Regions from separate parts of the Enterobacter huaxiensis genome, predicted to be linked through region 1. Evidence: predicted binding sites of a transcription regulator. Region 1 holds the regulator's gene; each other region holds the start of a gene.
What was found. Region 1 encodes CRP, which controls carbon source genes, mostly activating them, when cyclic AMP is high. Its sites were predicted from a motif close to ATGTGANNNNNNTCACAT; they were not measured.
Positions count from the first base shown of each region.

Region 2: a site for CRP is predicted at 2,083-2,100, ahead of udp (uridine phosphorylase). Genes of this name have one in related genera too.
Region 3: a site for CRP is predicted at 2,337-2,354, ahead of D5067_RS11615 (enolase C-terminal domain-like protein). Genes of this name have one in related genera too.
Region 4: a site for CRP is predicted at 3,766-3,783, ahead of epd (erythrose-4-phosphate dehydrogenase). Genes of this name have one in related genera too.

Region 1 is NZ_CP043342.1:393,778-398,920, forward strand. It holds gene D5067_RS01825 (YccS/YhfK family putative transporter) at 1-1,922, opposite strand, end outside; gene crp (cAMP-activated global transcriptional regulator CRP) at 1,979-2,611, opposite strand; gene D5067_RS01835 (OsmC family protein) at 2,923-3,327, shown strand; gene D5067_RS01840 (phosphoribulokinase) at 3,414-4,283, opposite strand; gene D5067_RS01845 (YheU family protein) at 4,314-4,532, opposite strand; gene D5067_RS01850 (hydrolase) at 4,529-5,143, opposite strand, start outside.
Region 2 is NZ_CP043342.1:200,130-205,272, reverse strand. It holds gene rmuC (DNA recombination protein RmuC) at 1-1,057, opposite strand, end outside; gene udp (uridine phosphorylase) at 1,197-1,958, opposite strand; gene D5067_RS00985 (dienelactone hydrolase family protein) at 2,219-3,025, shown strand; gene metE (5-methyltetrahydropteroyltriglutamate--homocysteine S-methyltransferase) at 3,111-5,143, opposite strand, start outside.
Region 3 is NZ_CP043342.1:2,423,765-2,428,907, forward strand. It holds gene D5067_RS11600 (LacI family DNA-binding transcriptional regulator) at 1-155, shown strand, start outside; gene D5067_RS11605 (NUDIX hydrolase) at 165-788, opposite strand; gene D5067_RS11610 (PTS transporter subunit EIIC) at 878-2,254, opposite strand; gene D5067_RS11615 (enolase C-terminal domain-like protein) at 2,534-3,733, shown strand; gene D5067_RS11620 (GntR family transcriptional regulator) at 3,721-4,440, opposite strand; gene D5067_RS11625 (LysE family translocator) at 4,644-5,143, shown strand, end outside.
Region 4 is NZ_CP043342.1:834,736-839,878, reverse strand. It holds gene fbaA (class II fructose-bisphosphate aldolase) at 167-1,246, opposite strand; gene pgk (phosphoglycerate kinase) at 1,339-2,502, opposite strand; gene epd (erythrose-4-phosphate dehydrogenase) at 2,552-3,571, opposite strand; gene D5067_RS04070 (nucleoside/nucleotide kinase family protein) at 3,876-4,586, opposite strand; gene D5067_RS04065 (MltR family transcriptional regulator) at 4,583-5,092, opposite strand; gene glpX (class II fructose-bisphosphatase) at 5,108-5,143, opposite strand, start outside.

The sequences.
Region 1 (5,143 bases):
TCCAGAATATTCGAATCCCCGGACTCACCCGGTGCGTCATACTCCAGACGCTGCTGACACCTCTGCAGGGCAATTTCACACGACTGCAAATAGCGCTGCGCCAGGTCCGGCGTCAGCATGGTGTGCTCGCGCGCCAGCGTGGTCATGGCGTTAATATGCTCGACGATAAACTGGCTGTGGGTGACCCACAGCTTCATGTCCGCCAGATAGTGCGAGTTAAAGCCCGGCTCCTGCATCGCCTGGTTGAGCGAGTTGAACAGGGCGTTGTGCGCCTGGTTGACCTTCATGCGCTGGTAGGCCAGCGGGGAAGGCTTCGGATCGTCGCTCAGGATGAGACGAATAGCCTGCTGATCCGCTTCCAGCGCGTCGTGGGCGTTTTGCCTCAGTAATCCACTTTGCCACTGCGGCCACAGCCAGACCATGCCGCCGAAGGCAATCAGGCAGCCAATCAGGGTATCGACCAGGCGGGCAATAATGAATTGATCGCCGTTGAGCGTGAGCAGCTGCAGGGTGTACACCGCCGTGACCGTAAAGCCCACCGTCGCCCAGCCGTAGTTTTTGCGGATAATCAAATAGCTCATCATCGTGATCGCCAGCATCCCCACCAGCGTATAGCCTTCCGGCACGTGGAAGTGCAGCGTGGCGCCGGCAATAATCAGTCCGGCTAAGGTTCCGCCAGCCCGGTGGAAAATGCGCACCCGCGTGGCGCCGTAGCCGTTTTGCGTCACGAGCAGCACGGTCATTAAGATCCAGTAGGGCTTCGGCAGGTGCAGCGCCATGCCCATCAGGCTGGCGACGCTCAGCATCACGCTTATCCGCGCGGCGTTACGCAGCGCGGCAGATTTCAGTGACAGATAGCTTTTAAGCGCGGGCAGCAGCGGCAGGCGTTTTTGCTTATCGGCCATCAGGTCACGCGGGTAAAGCGGCCGCTGGGTACGCAGCACGCGCGCGATGCGGCTAAAGTGCCAGGCGGCAAACTGGCCGACCGGGTTTTCCGGGTGCTGACGGGCGATTTTCTCCAGCGCGCCGAGCTGTTTTTCCATGTTGAAGCGCGTGGGGTAGCGGTGATAGAGAATATCATCAGCCAGCACGCGCAGACGCGCCGATACCGTCTGGGCATTCCAGCGGATCACCGCTTCGGCGTGGCTGCGCTCGACCAGCTTTTGCACCTCCTCCGGATGATGCAGGCTTACGGAGATGTGCTCCTGCAGGTCCAGCCCCACCTGGAAGGTGCGCAGCAGCCGCTTATAGCCATGGTTTTTATTGGCGGCAAGCATGTGTAGCTGCTGATAGCACTGGCTGATTAAATCGACCACCTTTTGCTGACGGGCGAGCAGAGGCGGCAACGATTTCTCCGGGTCGGTGTGCTGGGTGAGCAGGGTATACTTTGCTTCGCAGTAGTCGGCAAGCTGCACGTAGAGCAGGCTAAGGGATTCACGCAGCGGCTGCTCCCGCCATAGCCAGAACCAGAACCAGTTAAACAGCCCGTACCACAGCGTGCCGAGGGCGTAGATGAGCAGCGGTTCCCACACCGGCATGTTGCCGGCGAGGCTAAGGGTGAAGATGGCGGCGATCAGCGAGGCGGGCAGCAGGCGAGCGTGAAGCGAACTGATCTCCGCCGTCACGCCCAGCGTCATCGCCAGCACGGTCAGGATCAGCGGCAGCGGAATATCGCGGGCGAGCAGGAGCTGTACGGCGAGGCTACAGCCGGCGAACAGGCAGCCACCGATAATCAGGCGTTTAAAAAAGCGTTTATGCGGCGTGTCCAGACCGGCGATGTTGCAGCAGGCGGGAACGAGGGAAAACAGCAGGCCTTGCTGAAGATGTCCGAGGATCAGGCCGACGGCCACGGGAAGGCACAACACCAACGTTTGTCGCAGTGCGTAGTTAACTTCCGGGTGATAGATCAGCCTGCGCCACATGGGGAATAGAGACAAAAACGGCGTGACACCTTGCGATGGCACGCCGTTTAACCGAATTAACGGGTTCCGTAGACCACGATGGTTTTACCGTGGGCGGAGATCAGGTTCTGGTCTTCCAGCATTTTCAGGATACGGCCCACGGTTTCGCGGGAGCAGCCGACGATCTGACCAATTTCCTGACGCGTAATTTTAATTTGCATGCCGTCCGGGTGGGTCATCGCGTCTGGCTGTTTTGCCAGGTTCAACAGGGTCTGTGCAATACGGCCGGTAACGTCCAGGAATGCGAGGTTACCCACTTTCTCGGATGTCACCTGCAGACGGCGCGCCATCTGCGAAGAAAGACGCATCAGGATGTCAGGGTTTACCTGAATCAGCTGACGGAATTTCTTGTAAGAAATTTCAGCCACTTCACATGCTGTCTTTGCACGAACCCAGGCGCTACGTTCCTGGCCCTCTTCAAACAGGCCCAGTTCACCGATGAAATCGCCCTGGTTCAGATAAGAAAGGATCATCTCTTTCCCTTCTTCATCTTTGATCAGCACTGCCACCGAGCCTTTAACGATGTAATACAACGTTTCCGCTTTTTCACCCTGGTGAATCAGCGTGCTCTTTGATGGGTACTTATGAATGTGGCAATGAGACAAGAACCATTCGAGAGTAGGGTCTGTTTGCGGTTTGCCAAGCACCATGCGCTGTTATCCTCTGTTATAAGCTGTCACCAGAGCCATAAGATGCATCCGGACTCTGGGGTTGCAATCGAATTCTTACCCATACCCTGGGAAGTCGGCTGTCGTAACGTTTCGCAGCCAGTAAAGTTTGATGTCCTCTGCATACATGTGTAACGTCAATGTATTACTGTAGCATCCAGAGTGTTTTAGCATAGCTTTTGCCGCGTGTCTCCTGGTGTCTCGCTTCAGCATGATGCAGGTCGCCTTCCGTTGCGAGAATTGTAACGCACGCGTAATCTGTCACCAAAAATGCAACGTTGGAGTTAATGAATATGCAAGCGCGTGTGAAATGGGTAGAAGGTTTAACGTTCCTGGGCGAGTCAGCTTCCGGACACCAGATTTTGATGGACGGTAACTCCGGCGACAAAGCGCCAAGCCCGATGGAAATGGTGCTGATGGCGGCGGGTGGCTGCAGCGCAATCGACGTGGTGTCGATTCTGCAAAAAGGCCGTCACGACGTAACCGATTGCGAAGTGAAGCTGACGTCAGAACGTCGCGAAGAGGCGCCACGCCTGTTCACGCACATTAATCTGCACTTTATCGTCACCGGCAAAGAGCTGAAGGACGCGGCGGTTTCGCGCGCGGTTGATCTGTCTGCGGAGAAATACTGCTCCGTGGCGCTCATGCTGGAGAAAGCGGTAAACATCACCCATTCGTATGAGGTGATCGAGGCCTAATCTTTTGGCGCGTGGCGCTTCGCTGACCCGCCCTGCAAAAGCATGACCGTAGGCCCGGTAAGCGCAGCGCCACCGGGCAAAACAACTCACGCGATCTGCTTCCCTTCCATCAGCCGCTGCACCAGCGGCGTCATGATCAGCTCCATCGCCAGCCCCATTTTTCCCCCCGGCACCACCAGCGTATTCATGTGCGAAATGAACGAGCCCTGCAGCATCGCCAGCAGCCAGGGGTAATCAATGCCTTCGAGGTTGCGGAAGTGGATTACCACAAAGCTCTCATCCAGAGACGGGATGGTTTTCGCCGCAAACGGATTAGAGGTGTCCACCGTCGGCACGCGCTGGAAGTTGATATGGGTACGGGAAAACTGCGGCGTCAGGAAGTTAATGTAATCCTCCATTGAGCGAACCACCGAGTCCATCACCGCCTCGCGCGAGTGGCCGCGCTCGCTAATATCTCGCGTCAGCTTCTGGATCCACTCCAGGTTCACGATCGGCACGACGCCGACCAGCAGATCCACGTGGCGCGCCACGTCGTGATGGGGCGTCACCACGCCGCCGTGCAGCCCTTCATAAAACAGCACGTCGGTCGGTTCCGGCAGCGGCTGCCACGGGGTAAACGTTCCCGGCACCTGGTTCCAGGGAACCGCTTCGTCGTAGGTGTGCAGATACTTGCGGGACTGCCCGGTACCGCTCTGCCCGTATTCGCGGAAGGTTTGCTCTAACAGCCCGAAATCATTGGCATCGGGCCCAAAATAGCTGATGTGTTTGCCCAGGTCGCGCGCCTTGCGGATGGCCATGTCCATTTCAGGGCGCGTGTAGCGGTGAAAGCTGTCGCCCTCCACCTCTGCCGCCCGGAGATTCAGCTGTGCGAAGATCTTGCGAAAAGCGAGGCTGGTGGTGGTAGTACCCGCACCGCTTGAGCCCGTTACGGCAATAACCGGATGTCTGGCAGACATAGCAACTCCCTGACTGGAAAGGTTTACAGATCAGCCGTGAAACGCGTTGCGGGGCATGATATTGACCGTCTCATGCAGTTCGGACCACACCAGCACCACGTCGCCGCTTTTCAGCTGGCGCTTAACATCGCTGACCTTTTGTTCAAGCGAACGCTCTTGTTCACCATAATCGGTGCCTTCACGTAATACAAAGCTTTCAATCAGATTATCGAGCGTTTCGGGAGACAGATCCTGCCAGGGGATAATCATTTTTTACCGTCCAGAAATGAGGTGAGCCAGTCGGGAATGCGCGTTTCCAGCCACATTTTGGGCCGGCGCAGCGTACCGCCAACAAAGCCAACGTGCCCGCCGTACTCGGTGAGCTGGTACTGCACGTTGGCCGGTAAATGGTCCGGTGCCGGAATAGAGTGATGATCCATAAACGGATCATCTTTTGCGTGGATGATCAGCGTCGGCGCGGTGATTTGATTCAACAGCGGCATGGCGCTGCACTGGCGGTAGTAGTCAATCGCATCGGCAAAACCGTGGATCTTCGAGGTAATCAAATCGTCAAACTCGCGCAAACGCTTCACGCGCTTGAGCTGCTGCAGGCTGACGGGGAGCGTATCCGGGTAGGCCTTAAGCTTGCGCGCGGCGTTGGCTTTCAGCAGGTTAAGCAGGTAGCGCTGATACACCCGTGAGAAGCCTTTTTCCATATGGTAGCTGCACTGTTCGAGCATAAAGGGGGCGGAGACGATAACCGCTGCATCCAGCGGCGCGGCGTTGCCCTCTTTTGCCAGCAGACAGGCCAGCATATTTCCGCCCAGGGAATAGCCCACCGCCGCCGTTGGCACCGTGCCAAAATTCTCTCTGAGCCAGTG
Region 2 (5,143 bases), 190 kb from region 1:
GCAAGGCCACCAGCAGCGTCGTTGGGCTGACCAGCATAATGTTATTTTTCAACGCCTCGGTAATCAGTTCGGGCTGTCTGTCGAGCGCAAGCAGGAAGGCGGGCTCAACCGGGATAAACATCAGCACGTAGTCCAGGGATCGCAAGCCAGGCAGCTGCTGATAGTCCTTTCGGCCCAGCTGTCGAATATGGTTCCGCACGGAGGCGATGTGTTCCTGCAGCGCTGACTCCCTGGTGTAATCATCTTCCGCGTTGAAGTAGCGCTCGTAGGCCACCAGCGTCATTTTGGCGTCAATCACCACATCCTTGCCCTGCGGCAGCCGCACAATAACATCCGGCTGCATACGCGAGCGGGCATCGTTTTCGATGCTCACCTGCGTTTCGTATTCATACCCTTCGCGCAGGCCTGAAGCCTCCAGCACGCGGGTCAGGACCACTTCTCCCCAGTTGCCCTGGGCTTTGTTATCCCCCTTCAGCGCGCGCGTCAGGTTGACCGCTTCCTGCGCCATCTGTGCGTTTAGCTGCTGAAGATTGCGAATTTCATGTGCCAGGGTGTGACGCTCGCGCGCCTCCTGCCCAAAGCTGTCCTGCACCTGACGACGAAAGCCGTCCAGCTGCTCGCGCAGCGGCGTCAGAAGGCCATTCAGGCTCTGGCGGTTTTGCTCGTCAACGCGGCGGTTGCTGTGCTCAAAAATACGGTTCGCGAGGTTTTCAAACTGCTCGCTGAGGCGCTGCTCGCTGTTGATCATCTGGCGGATTTTGTCTTCCGCATGCAGCTGGGTGGCTTCGAGGCGGGTGGTGACTTCGCGGAGATCGGCCTCCAGCGAGGTGTTGATGTCGCGCAGGTTGCGCAGTTCGTTATTCAGCAGCTCGCACTCGTCGCGCCAGTGTGAGCTTTGAGCAAGCTGTTGTTTTGTCGCACTCAGCTCAGAGACGATCTCCTCACGCTCAGCCAGCTGTTCGGCTTTCATCTGCGCATGCTGGTAGCTGGAAATCAGCCAGCCAATTGCCAAACACACCAGCGCAATCACCGCGTAAACCAGGATTGAGATATCCACAATGCCCCCTGCATCAACGTATTACCCGCACAAAATAGAATTGTGCTGTATAAACGTCCAGTTTGAAAGGGTTTTCCTGCGAGGCACTACGCAAAAAATAAAGGCCGAACGCGTCGGCCTTGTGTCTCAGAAGAGAGGATTAGATCAGGCGACGAGCCGCTTCCACCACGATTTTCACCGCATGACTTTCAGTCTGCTTCATGGTTTCCGCGTTCGGGATCTCCTGCTGGGTACGGTTGACGATAACGCCCGCCACCATACCGGCACGCAGGCCCTGGCTTGCGCACATGGTCAGCAGCGTTGCAGATTCCATTTCGTAGTTCATTACGCCCATGGACTGCCACTCTTCCATTGAGCCTTTGAAGCGGCTTACCACGCGGCCTGAGAAGGTGTCGTAACGCTCCTGGCCCGGGTAGAAGGTATCAGAGGAGGCGGTGACGCCCACGTGAGTGGTTGCGCCCACGGATTTAGCGGCTTCAACCAGCGCGGTGGTGCATTCGAAATCAGCCACTGCCGGGAATTCCATCGGGGCAAAGTGCAGGCTTGCACCGTCCAGACGCACGGATGCGGTCGTCACCAGCACGTCGCCGACGTTGATGTGCGGCTGAATAGCGCCGGTAGTACCGATACGCAGGAAGGTACGAATGCCCAGCTGCGCCAGCTCTTCAACGGCAATTGAGGTAGACGGGCCACCGATACCGGTAGAGCACACGATCACCGCTTTGCCATCCAGCTCTGCGCGCCAGGTGGTGAATTCACGATGGGCTGCCAGCTTGACCGGCTTATCCATCAGCGCGGCGATCTTTTCCACACGCTCAGGATCGCCAGGGACGATAGCGAGCGTAGCCCCTTGTAAATCGTTTTTAGTGAGGCCGAGATGAAAAACATCAGACTTAGACATAGGGTGACTCCTCTGTGGGTCGGTTAGTCAGAAGAAGTAAAACGGTACTTTACAGAAGCGATACGCATAATTTCGTGATGCATCTCACCATGAATGAAAATGATTGCAGTTAATTTCCATAAAATAGTGATTCACATCACATTAACAAGTTAAATCGTGGAATGCTGCACAAAAGATAGACCCTCCAGGGCAATGTGGGTTGTTAACCTGGTGTCTATATTTACCTTTGCGCTAATTAACTCATTGGTACGGAGAATGCCATGAATGACAAAACCGGTTTTGCACCTGCTGCAGCCCCGCATGCTTCAACCATCGTCTCAACCCCTGAAGACGCCATTACCGCGGGTGAGACGTCCATCCCCTCTCAGGGGGAAAATATGCCTGCTTACCACGCGCGGCCAAAATCCGCAGACGGCGCGCTGCCCATCGTCATCGTGGTTCAGGAAATTTTCGGCGTTCACGAACATATTCGCGACCTCTGCCGCCGTCTGGCGCTGGAAGGATACCTGGCCGTTGCGCCCGAGCTCTATTTCCGTCAGGGCGATCCGAATGACTACAGCGATATCCCAACGCTGTTCAGTAATCTGGTGACAAAAGTGCCGGATGCGCAGGTGCTGGCCGACCTCGACCACGTTGCCAGCTGGGCAGCGCGCAATGGAGGCGACCCGCATCGTCTGATGGTGACCGGTTTCTGCTGGGGCGGACGCATTAGCTGGCTGTACGCCGCGCATAACCCGCAGCTGAAAGCGGCCGTGGCCTGGTACGGCAAGCTGGTGGGCGAAAAAACGCTGAATTCACCAAAGCAGCCTGTTGATATCGCAACGGATTTAACGGCCCCTGTATTAGGGCTGTATGGCGCTCAGGATACCAGCATTCCGCTTGATACCGTTGAGACCATGCGCCATGCGCTACGGGCGGCAAACGCGAAGGCAGAGATCGTGGTGTATCCGGAAGCCGGGCACGCGTTTAACGCCGATTATCGCCCGAGCTATCACGAAGAATCCGCCAAAGACGGCTGGCAGAGGATGCTGGACTGGTTTAGCCAGTACGGCGGGAAGAAAGCATAAAGAAAAAATCCCGGTGGCGGCTACGCCTTTCCGGGCCTACAGACGGGCCGGGTAAGCGATAGCGCCACCCGGCAATCCAGCAAAACTACGCCTGACGCAAATTCTGCGCCGCCTTCACCATGTTCGCCAGCGCCGCACGGGTTTCCGGCCAGCCGCGCGTTTTCAGGCCGCAGTCCGGGTTGACCCACAGACGCTCCGCCGGGATACGCTGGGCAGCCTTCTGCAACAGCGCCTCGATCCACTCCACGCTTGGCACGTTCGGCGAATGAATGTCATATACGCCCGGCCCGATTTCGTTCGGGTAGTCGAACTCTTCGAACGACTCCAGCAGCTCCATGTCCGATCGCGAGGTTTCGATGGTGATCACGTCCGCATCCAGCGCGGCAATCGAATCCATGATGTCGTTAAACTCGCAGTAGCACATGTGGGTGTGGATCTGGGTGTCGTCCTTTGCCACTGCGGCATTGATGCGGAAGGCTTCCACACCCCACTGCAGGTAGGCATCCCAGTCGCTACGGCGCAGCGGCAGGCCTTCGCGCAGCGCAGGTTCGTCAATCTGGATGATGCCAATGCCCGCCGCTTCCAGATCCGCCACTTCATCGCGCAGCGCCAGGGCAATCTGTTTGGCGATGGTTTCGCGGGTCACGTCTTCGCGCGGGAAGGACCAGCAGAGGATTGTTACAGGGCCGGTCAGCATGCCTTTTACCGGCTTGTCGGTCAGGGACTGAGCGTACTTCGCCCATTCAACCGTGATCGGTTCCGGACGGCTGACGTCACCAATGACCACCGGCGGCTTCACGCAGCGGGAGCCGTAGCTCTGCACCCAGCCGTTCTGGGTAAAGACGAACCCGTCCAGGTGTTCGCCGAAGTATTCCACCATGTCGTTACGCTCGGCCTCGCCGTGGACCAGCACGTCCAGGCCCAGGCGCTCCTGCTCGATAATCGCCTGCTTGATGTGTTCTGCAATGCCGGTGCGATAGTTATTGGCATCCAGATTGCCCTTTTTGAAGTCCAGACGCAGGCCGCGGATCTCCGTTGTCTGCGGGAAAGAGCCTATCGTCGTGGTCGGCCACGCGGGCAGGTTGAAGCGGGCGCGCTGGGCTTCAGCACGGACTTCATAGGCGCTCTGGCGCTGACTGTCCTGGGCGGTAATGGCCGCCAGACGTTTCTCTACCGCCGGGTTGTGTACGCGAGCCGAGTGGCGACGCGCCCGGATCGGCGCGCTCCATTCGGCAATCGCCGCCGTGTCTCCGCCGTTCAGCGCGTCGCGCAGCAGCGCCAGTTCCTCACATTTTTGCAGGGCGAAAGCAAACCAGCTTTTCACCTCCGCATCCAGGCGGGTTTCCACGCTCAGATCGATCGGGCTGTGCAGCAGGGAGCAGGACGAGGCTACCCACAGCTCACGTTTGCCGACGATGTCTTTAACTTGTGCGTATTTTTCGGTGAGATCGGCGCGCCAGACGTTACGGCCGTTAATCAGGCCGGCGGAAAGCAGCCAGTCCGCTGGCAAACGCTTGTGCAGCTCCGCCACATCATCTTTACCGTGAACCAGGTCAACGTGCAGGCCCTGCACAGGAAGCGCGGTGATAGTCTTGAGGTTCGGCGTCACGCCTTCGAAATAGGTGGTTAGCAGCAGCTTCACCTGACCGGTGAGCGCGTCATACGCTGGTTTAAAGGCATCGAGCCATTCCTGGGGCAGCTCGAGCACCAGCGCCGGTTCGTCGATTTGCACCCACTGAATGCCGCGTTTCCCCAGCTCAATCAGCACCTGCTTGTACACGGGCAGAATGTCGTTCAGCAGGCTGAGGCGGTCGAACTGTTCGCCTTTCACCTTGCCCAGCCACAGGTAGGTTACCGGCCCCAGCAGCACGGGCTTCACCTGGTGGCCCAGCGCCAGCGCTTCGTCTACTTCGTCCAGAAGCTGCGTCCAGGTCAGCCTGAACTGCTGACCTTTCACGAACTCCGGCACCATATAGTGATAGTTGGTGTTGAACCACTTGGTCATTTCCGCCGCTGCCGCAGGCTCACCCGTTGGCGCCCGGCCGCGGCCGATGCGGAACAGGGTATCGATATCTACCGATCCATCTTTGTTCTGATGACGAGCCGGCACGTTGCCAA
Region 3 (5,143 bases), 2.0 Mb from region 1:
TAATTCAGCAGGTGGACGCACCGCAGATGCGCATCCGCGAGCTTCTGCCCACGCGACTGGTAGTCCGTCAGTCAACGTGGGCCGTCGCGGGTGAAGCTGTAGAAGATAATGAGCAGCTCATCGCGCAGCTAAAATCTCTGGTTGAGAAACTGTAGCCCCGGGGCTTAGTCAAACCAGGTAGGACTATCCGTGGTGGCAATATCCATGCTTACGGTCAGCTCTTCCGGCACGACGCGCGTGAGCGAAAGCTCGGGTAGGTCATTAATGTCGAAGAACCCAATATCGGTAGATTCATGGCTGATGGCCAGGCTGCCGCCGATCTCCTCGCACAGGAAAATGAGCTTGTAGACGTGCCAGGGAAGTGGAGGGTGACCATGCAGATTGCGGTCCCAGACGCCCAACAGCTTTGTGACCTTAACGCGCAGTCCCGTCTCTTCTTCTACCTCACGGCAGACGGCTGCGGACGGGGTATCACCGACATCGGCCCAGCCGCCGGGTAAACTCCATTTACCATCGTCAGCTTCTTTAACCATCAGGATCTTGCCGTCGCGAACGATAAAGGCGCGAACGTCGCTCTTCGGTGTCGCGTAGCCCGACTCGGAGACGTGGTTAAGCGTACCGTCATCGACGTTGAATCGGGAGCGGAACAGGTCGCAGGCGATTTGCCGGAGCGTTTCATACCGTTCCTGATCGAACACATCTTTTGAGTAGGTCAGCCCGGTCTGGGCGATGGCGTTAAGCTTCTGAGCGAGGATGTTGATATCAATATCTTTCAGCGTGTCGGACATTTTTTCACCTGTGTCTGCAGAGTGGAGATCCCATCTGCAGACAACCGTACCAGTAAAATCAGGGATTTGTAATGGCCAGGGGCGTCGGACTACTCCTGTTTAGCCTGTTCTTTACCCACGAGCAGGGTGGTTAAGGCGAAAGACAGAACCAGCGCTATCGCCACGCCTGCGAGCGCAAACATAAAGTATGGCCCGATGTAGGCCGGCAGGCTGAAAATGCTCGACAGGATATAACCGTAAATCCGCACGCCGAAGAAGGCGATAAACGCTGAGGCCAGGGAGCTGGCAACCGTGGCGGCAATAAAGGCCTTTTTATAGCGCGTCAGTACGCCAAACAGCGCCGGTTCGGTAATTCCCAGCAGGGCGGAGATGGCGGCTGACAGCGTGACGGTTTTTTCCTGGCGATTTTTACTCAAGCGCCAGATAGCGAACGTCGCACCCGCAATGGCCATATTCGCCATAAACATCATTGGCATCAGCATGTCGTAGCCGCGATCGCTGAAGTTCTGCAGGGCGATGGGCGTCATGGCGTGGTGCATGCCCGTCAGGATTGCCACCGGTCGAATCGCGCCAACAATCAGCCCGGCAAAGCTTGCCGACACGCTGAACAACCCTTCAATAAATAACGCCAGCCCTTTGCCTAACCAAATGCCAATTGGCCCAATCACGACGAGGGCTGCCAGCGCGCCGATAAACAGGGTTAGGGTAGGGGTGAAGACCGTTTTCAGCACGTCCGGCATGATGCTGTCCACCCAGCGGTGGATATAGCTCAGGGCGAGGATCGAGAAAATCACCGGAATCACGCTGGCGGAATAGTTAAACACGGAGACCGGGATCGCATTGAGCAGCCAGAGCGCGCTGACCGCGCCTTCCTGGTGCGTCGCCAGGGCCTTTGCGGCATCAATCAGCGATGGATACATCAGGCAGGCCGCGATGGCCGCCGCCAGATATTCGTTCGTTTTGAAGATTTTCGCCGCGGATACCGCAAGGAAAAACGGCAGGAAGTAAAAAACGCCGCTGGCGATAAGGTCGATAATCATGACCGTTTCGCTTTTTGCGGATACCACTTTCAGCGCGATTAACCCGGCCAGCAAACCTTTGATCATCCCGGCGCCGGCAATCGCTGGTACGATTGGGCCGAAGACGCCGGACACCGTATCCATAAACAACGATATCAGGCTCTTGCGTCCTTTCGGCACGGCGGTATCCGAAGCGGTTTCAGTACCCAGAACGTCAAGCATCTGTTCGTACCAGCTGTTCACCTTTGGTCCGATAATGACCTGAAACTGGTCGCTCTGGAGCTGCGCGCCCAGCACGCCGGGCAGTTTTTTTATCTCATTTTGATCTACTTTATTATCATCAATTAAATCGAAGCGCAGCCGCGTCATGCAGTGCCAGACTTTATTAATATTCCCCTGTCCACCGACCAGACGAATAATATTATTGATGGCTTCTTGCGTCCCCATAAAGACTCCTGCCAGGTGTTGTTGTCGTTTTAATGTTGCCCTGAAGGATAATTAAACCCGACTTACAAAACAAACCAATAAATTTTGACGTGGCTCACAAAGGCTAGTCTTTTGGGATTGAGAAACGGTTATTCGCCTTAATTGGTATGATTTATACGGGATATTTAAACAAATATCAGACCAAAATAAATAATGGAAAAAAGGGTTTACCCGTCCTCAATTTTAGGGGGATGATATTCGCCATATTGTCTTCCCACAGTGCAGTAAAGGAGTTATTTCGTGACGCCTGCGATCATCAAAAATATCGAATGTTTTATTACTCGTCCGGACAGACACAATCTGGTAACGGTGCGTGTCACAACGGATCGGGGCGTCACGGGGCATGGCTGCGCGACGTTTCAGCAGCGGCCGCTGGCGGTAAAGACGCTGGTTGATGAGTACTTAAAACCGTTGCTCACGGGCCGCGACGCGAACAACATCGAAGATCTTTGGCAGATGATGAACGTCAACGCATACTGGCGCAACGGCCCGGCCATGAATAACGCGATTTCAGGCGTTGATATGGCGCTGTGGGACATCAAAGGTCAGATTGCTGGAATGCCGTTGTATCAGCTGTTTGGCGGCAAATCCCGCGACGCGATCCCGGCTTACACGCACGCCAGTGGCGAAACGCTGGAGCAGCTGTTCAGCGCCGTAGACTCGCTGATTGCGCAAGGCTATCGCCATATTCGCTGCCAGCTTGGCTTTTACGGCGGCACGCCGTCCGACCTTCACGCGCCTGAAGATCCTACCCCGGGAGCATGGTTCGATCAGCAAGAGTACATGCGCAACACCGTCGAGATGTTTCGCGCGCTGCGTGAGAAATACGGCTGGAAGCTTAATATTTTGCACGACGTCCACGAGCGTTTGTTCCCGCAGCAGGCCGTGCAGCTGGCAAAACAGCTTGAGCCGTATCAGCCTTACTTTATCGAAGATATTTTGTCCCCGCAGCAGAGCCCCTGGCTGGAGCAGGTACGCCAGCAAAGCTGCGTTCCGCTGGCAATGGGGGAGCTTTTCAATAATCCGGCCGAATGGCATGACCTTATCGTAAACCGACGTATCGATTTCATTCGCTGTCATGTATCGCAAATTGGCGGGATCACCCCGGCGCTCAAGCTGGCTCATTTCTGCCAGGCTTTTGGCGTACGCCTTGCCTGGCATGGCCCTGGCGATATGACGCCGATTGGCGTCGCGGTGAACACGCATCTCAATATCCACCTGCACAATGCGGCCATTCAGGAATTCATTCCACGCTCGGAGATGACGGATAAAATATTCCCCGGCGCGCCCTTTGTTAAAGACGGTTTCGTTTATCCGCCGGTGAACGCGGGAACGGGGGTAGGGTTTAATGAAGCGCTGGCGCTGGCGCATCCGGTTGTCTATCGGCCACATGAATGGACGCAAAGCCGCCTGCCGGACGGCGCCATTCACACCCCTTGATTCTGACGCCAGGTTAAGTTGTCGCGGTTATAGGGGATAACGTAGGTACAGTTATAGTTGATATCAATGATATCGCTGACCTCGAACACCTGGCCGCCGTCGAGAATTCCGCGATTAGTAATGTGCATTGCCGGGCTGCCTTTCTTGCAGCCCAGTATGGCCGCCTGTTCCCGATTCACGCTCACGGCGCGGTAGGTGGTGAGCATATGAGAAATGGTTAGCCCTTTGCTCAGCACGTACTGCTGGATGGATCGCTCAATTGCCTGCTGATTTAGATCCGGAAATTCCGCCACCGGCATGCTGGAGATTTCCAGCTGTACAGGCGCATCGTCTACATAGCGCAATCGACAGAAATGCCAGATGAAACTCTCTTCATCGATGCCAAAAATCTGCTGTGCTGCGCGATCGGGGCGCTTCTTATGCAGGCTAATCATCCGGTAGCGGATCTGGTCGAAGCGTTTTTCAGTAATGGAGTTGTACACCAGCGGGTTAGCGCGCGCCTGTTCGTTAATCCACGTACCCGATCCCTGGACAATTCGCACCACGCCAATGTTGACCAGTTTTTCCAGCGCCTCGCGGATAGTCGAGCGGGACACGCCGTACTCCTGGGCGAGCTGCCTTTCCGGCGGTAATCTGCGTGGCCCGGGCGTGGTCTGCTGGTAAATTTTGCTGAGCAGATCCTGGGTTACAAACTCTTTTTTCTTCATGACGTTTACCTGAATGAAATCAATCACTGCCCGTGCGCTAAGACTATCATTCAAGGGAAAGGGATGAAAAGCCGGGGAGGGCGCTGATAATTCGCTGCGCTCTGCTCTAATGTAACCAGGCGCGGATGCTGCAGTATATTTCGCTTTCGGCTTGAATCGGACTGAGGTAACGTAGCGGAAATATTTTTTCTGACTCGACCAAGATGCCTTCCATCGAAACCTTTATAACTTTCCTTCTCGCGCTGACGCTTCTGGAGATCTCTCCCGGGCCAGACATGATGCTGACTATCGCCAGAGGGGTCGGTCAGGGAAGACGAATTGCGCTGCTTACGGTATTGGGAAATGTCTTTGTAGCAGGTTTTGTGCAAGTTTCGTTTCTTGTCCTGGGGCTGGTCACCGTTGTTCATGCCTGGCCAGTTGCGCTAGATCTGCTAAGGTGGGCTGGGGCGGGCTATCTGGTGTGGTTAGGCGTAAAAATGATTCTGACATCGGGTACTGATACGCGCCTGCGAAAAACTGCAAAAATTTCTGACTGGAGTGCCGTTAAGGAAGGGGCTCTGAACAGCCTGACTAACCCAAAATCCCTGCTTTTCATGTTTGCTTTTCTTCCTCAGTTTGTCGATCCCGCCGCGGGCCCTGTCTGGCTGCAATTGCTTGTTCTGGGCAGCGTCCAAAAGCTGGCTGGAATTGTTTCCCTGGGATC
Region 4 (5,143 bases), 440 kb from region 1:
AAATCACAAAAAACCATCCCATAGAGAGACAGGCAGGTCAGTAAAGGGTAAACAAAAAGCGACGATATTGCCAAACAGATCACAAAAACGGAGATATCAGGCTATTGAAAAGGCATAAAAAAAGGCCCGCGTTTGCGGACCTTTCTGAGGCGTTTAGCAGCTCAAATTACAGAACGTCAACCGCGTTCAGTTCTTTGAATGCCTGCTCCAGACGCGTGATCATTGAAGTCTGGGCAGCACGCAGCCATACGCGCGGATCGTAGTATTTCTTGTTCGGCTGGTCTTCGCCTTTCGGGTTGCCCAGCTGACCCTGCAGGTAAGCTTCGTTAGTTTTGTAGTAGCCCAGGATACCGTCCCATGTTGCCCACTGGGTATCGGTATCGATGTTCATTTTCACTACGCCGTAGCTTACGGAGTCTTTGATTTCCTGAGCAGAAGAACCGGAACCGCCGTGGAAGACGAAGTTCAGGCTGTTGTGCGGCAGGTTGTGTTTCTTGGACACGTATTCCTGAGAATCACGCAGGATGGTCGGGGTCAGAACCACGTTACCTGGTTTGTAAACGCCGTGCACGTTACCGAAGGACGCCGCAATGGTGAAGCGTGGGCTGATTTTGCTCAGCTCGGTGTACGCGTAGTCAACGTCTTCTGGCTGGGTGTACAGTGCAGAAGCGTCCATGTGGCTGTTGTCCACGCCGTCTTCTTCACCACCGGTGCAACCCAGTTCGATTTCCAGAGTCATGTCCATTTTGGCCATGCGCGCCAGGTATTTGGAGCAGATTTCGATGTTTTCGTGCAGAGACTCTTCAGACAGGTCGATCATGTGAGAAGAGAACAGTGGCTTACCGGTTGCCGCGAAGTGTTTTTCACCCGCGTCCAGCAGGCCGTCGATCCACGGCAGCAGTTTCTTCGCGCAGTGGTCAGTGTGCAGGATAACTGGAACACCGTAGTGTTCAGCCATCTGGTGTACGTGGTGCGCACCAGAGATAGCACCCAGGATTGCAGCGCCCTGAGGAACGTCAGTTTTCACGCCTTTACCTGCGATGAACGCAGCGCCACCGTTAGAGAACTGAACGATAACTGGAGCTTTAACTTTGGCTGCAGTTTCCAGTACGGCGTTGATGGAGTCGGTACCCACGCAGTTAACTGCTGGCAGAGCGAAGTTGTTTTCTTTAGCTACCTGGAACACTTTCTGTACGTCATCACCGGTGATAACGCCAGGTTTTACGAAATCAAAAATTTTAGACATGTTGCTTAGTCCTGTATCTTCGGCCGTTAGAAAAGATGCGTGCTCTTAAAAGCGCGCTGAAAATTGGGCAGGTTTCCCTGCCCTTGAATGGCTTACTTCTTAGCGCGCTCTTCGAGCATTGCTACTGCCGGCAGTACTTTGCCTTCCACGAACTCGAGGAATGCGCCGCCGCCAGTGGAGATGTAGGAGATCTTGTCTGAGATACCGAACAGGTCGATAGCTGCCAGGGTGTCACCGCCGCCTGCGATAGAGAACGCTTCGCTGTCTGCGATTGCGTTAGCAACGATTTCAGTACCTTTGCGGAAGTTCGGGAATTCGAACACGCCAACAGGACCGTTCCACAGGATAGTTTTTGCGTTTTTCAGGATATCAGCCAGTTTCTGTGCAGAAACGTCGCCCAGGTCCAGAATCTGCTCTTCATCTTTGATGTCGTTTACAGATTTCAGGGTCGCGGTAGCGGTTTCAGAGAACTCGGTCGCTACGCGTACGTCAGTTGGGACTGGGATATCACAGGTGGTCAGGAGGCGTTTCGCTTCGTCAACCAGGTCCGCTTCGTACAGGGACTTACCGACGTTGTGGCCTTGAGCGGCAACGAAGGTGTTCGCGATACCACCGCCAACGATCAGCTGGTCAGCGATTTTTGACAGGGAATCCAGAACGGTCAGTTTGGTAGAAACTTTAGAACCGCCAACGATAGCGACCATTGGACGCGCTGGTTCTTTCAGTGCTTTACCCAGTGCTTCCAGTTCGTCAGCCAGCAGAGGACCTGCGCAAGCAACGTCTGCGAATTTACCGATACCGTGGGTAGAAGCCTGCGCACGGTGAGCAGTACCGAATGCATCCATCACGAATACGTCGCACAGTGCAGCGTATTTTTTGGACAGCGCTTCGTCGTCTTTCTTTTCGCCTTTGTTGAAGCGAACGTTTTCCAGAACAACCAGTTCACCGGCAGCAACTTCAACGCCGTCCAGGTAATCTTTCACCAGGCGAACCGGGCTGGACAGTTTGTCTTTCAGGTAATTAACAACCGGCAGCAGAGAGAACTCTTCGTTGTACTCGCCTTCAGTTGGACGACCCAGGTGGGAGGTTACCATCACTTTAGCGCCCTGCTTCAGAGCCAGCTCGATGGTTGGCAGAGATGCACGAATACGCGCGTCGCTGGTCACTTTGCCATCTTTAACCGGTACGTTCAGATCGGCACGGATGAAAACGCGTTTACCTGCCAGATCCAGATCGGTCATCTTAATTACAGACATGGTGAATCCTCTCGTTGATTCTTAAAGTTTTGCAGACGCACGATGCGTCTTACCTGAAACCTTTCGCGGCCATTGCTAACGTGGTGTCGAGCATTCGGTTAGCAAAGCCCCATTCGTTATCACACCAGACCAGCGTCTTGATAAGGTGTGCGCCACTGACTCGCGTTTGCGTACCGTCAACAATGGCACTGTGCGGGTCGTGGTTAAAATCTACTGAGACCAACGGTAATTCCGTATAGTCAACTATACCATGAAATGCACCCTGTGCCGCTTTTTGCAGCAACAGGTTGACTTCGCAGGCTTTTACCGGTTTTTTTACCGTTACGCTGAGGTCGATTGCGGTGACGTTAATCGTTGGAACGCGCACGGCAATCGCTTCGAAACGGTCGTTAAACTGCGGGAAAATTCGGGTGATCCCTGCAGCCAGTTTAGTATCCACCGGAATGATTGACTGACTCGCCGCGCGAGTGCGTCGTAAGTCCGGATGATAGGCGTCGATAACCTGCTGATCGTGCATGGCGGAGTGAATCGTGGTTACGGTGCCGGATTCAATGCCATACGCATCGTCTAACAGTTTGATGACCGGAATAATGCAGTTGGTGGTACAGGAGGCGTTGGAGACAATGCGGTGTTCAGCTTCCAGCTCATGCTGGTTCACACCGAAGACGACGGTGGCGTCAAGATCGTGGCTGCCGGGATGGGAAAACAGGACTTTTTTCGCGCCCGCTTTCAGGTGCGCTTCGCCGTGTTCACGGCTGCCGTACACGCCGGTACAGTCCAGCACCACATCCACACCCAGTTCACGCCACGGTAGCCCTTCAATGCTGCTTTCATGCAGCACGCGGATCGCATCATCACCGACAAACAGCTGTTCTCTTTCCTGGCGAACGTCCCAGGCAAAGCGGCCGTGGCTGGTGTCATATTTCAACAAATGCGCCATGCCCGTAGCATCCGCCAGTTCATTGATTGCCACCACGGTGATTTCCGCACGACGCCCGGATTCATATAAAGCACGAACCACGTTACGCCCGATGCGACCGAAGCCATTAATCGCTACGCGTACGGTCATAGATCTCCTGCAAAGCTATCCCTGAGTTTGAGGTGGCTGAAAGAGTAATCCAGCGACGCCCGAAGGGGAATCCTTGCTATCACAAACTGCGATTGATTGGTCAATTGTCGAACATTTAATCGACTGAAACGCTTCAGCAAGAATAAGCGAATCGGGGAATAAAAGGAATGTCTGTCCAGATTAAGAGCGATTTTATCTGATCTCCATCACATTTTTCCGGAATAACCCCTATTCTTCCCGCCACGTGAAACGCGGCGGGTCGAGCGATGCCCCAGCGAAACGGCCCCCTGAGAGTCACACAGGATCAGACGAGACGGTATTCCCCGTTTGCCGACATGCTGAGCTCCACGCGGGCAGGTCGGCTATGACGCAGAACCCGTTCCACGTTTGGCCCATCGGTGCGGGCATAAAACGCTTCGGCATCGGTCAGAGAGAGCCCCCCGGCCAGCTTACGTCCCACCAGGCGCGTGCGTAATGCTTCGGCAGGCGCGCGAATAAACAATGAAAAATCACAGTATTCTATCAGCGCTCGCCATCGTTCATCATCGAGCAGTAACCAGTTACCCTCAACAATCACGATGGGTGCCGTTACCACGATCGCCCCTTCGACAGGGTCGTGCGTTTGCCGGTCATACTGCGGCCAGGTACCGTCGCCCTCTTTTATCTGCCGCAGATGTTGCGCCAGCCTGTCAACATCAAAGGTCTCCGGGGCGCCTTTGTACGCGCGCAGGTTATGCGCTTCCAGCCAGACGTTGTAGTGATGAAAACCATCCATTGGCAACGTCTGAATCGGAGCGAGCCCCTCCGTCTGATGAGAGAGGTATTCCCAGAAGGCGGTCAGCGTGGACTTGCCCGTACCGGGCGGGGCGCTGAGAAAAACAATCGTTCGTCTGCTGGGGCTGTCGAAATGCCGTTTCGCCAGCTGACGAAGCAAAGGCTTATGAACATTTTCAATTTCGTCATCAGGATAGTGTGCTTCTACGTGTAGCCCATTGACCTTTAGCCCAATTTTCACGGCGTCAGTTCCTTTAAAATTGTCGTTACCGCCAGGGTTAGCGCCGTTTTGATCATCGCGGTAAAGCGAACCTCAGACCATGCGGCAAAATCAGCAAATTTCATCGACTCCAGCGCGCCGTATAACGTCGCGTTACGGGTGATACAATTGACGTTACTGATAAAATCCCAGGTGATGTCATCGGCGAAGCCCGGGACCGCATCCTGTTCATTCAGATACTGATAAAACTGAGAAAAATGCGTAATGTCTGCGTAGAGCCATTTGTCCATTTTTCCCAGCGCATAAATTAAGCGTAGCGCCACGTCGATATCATCAAGCGGCCCACTCTGGGCGAGTAACGGCTTCACTGCATATTCCACGATCTCTTCATCGTTATCGACAAACAGCGACGGCAGAAAACATTTAATGCCCTGGAGTAAAAAAGACTGTGCCGTCGTCATAAATGCGAGGAGGTTATTCTGAGCATCCAGTTGCTCAAGCACATCGTCTTCTGTCAGCGTCGTCATTTGTATCTCGATAAATCACCATGAATGCAGAGAGTCTATTATATTACACGT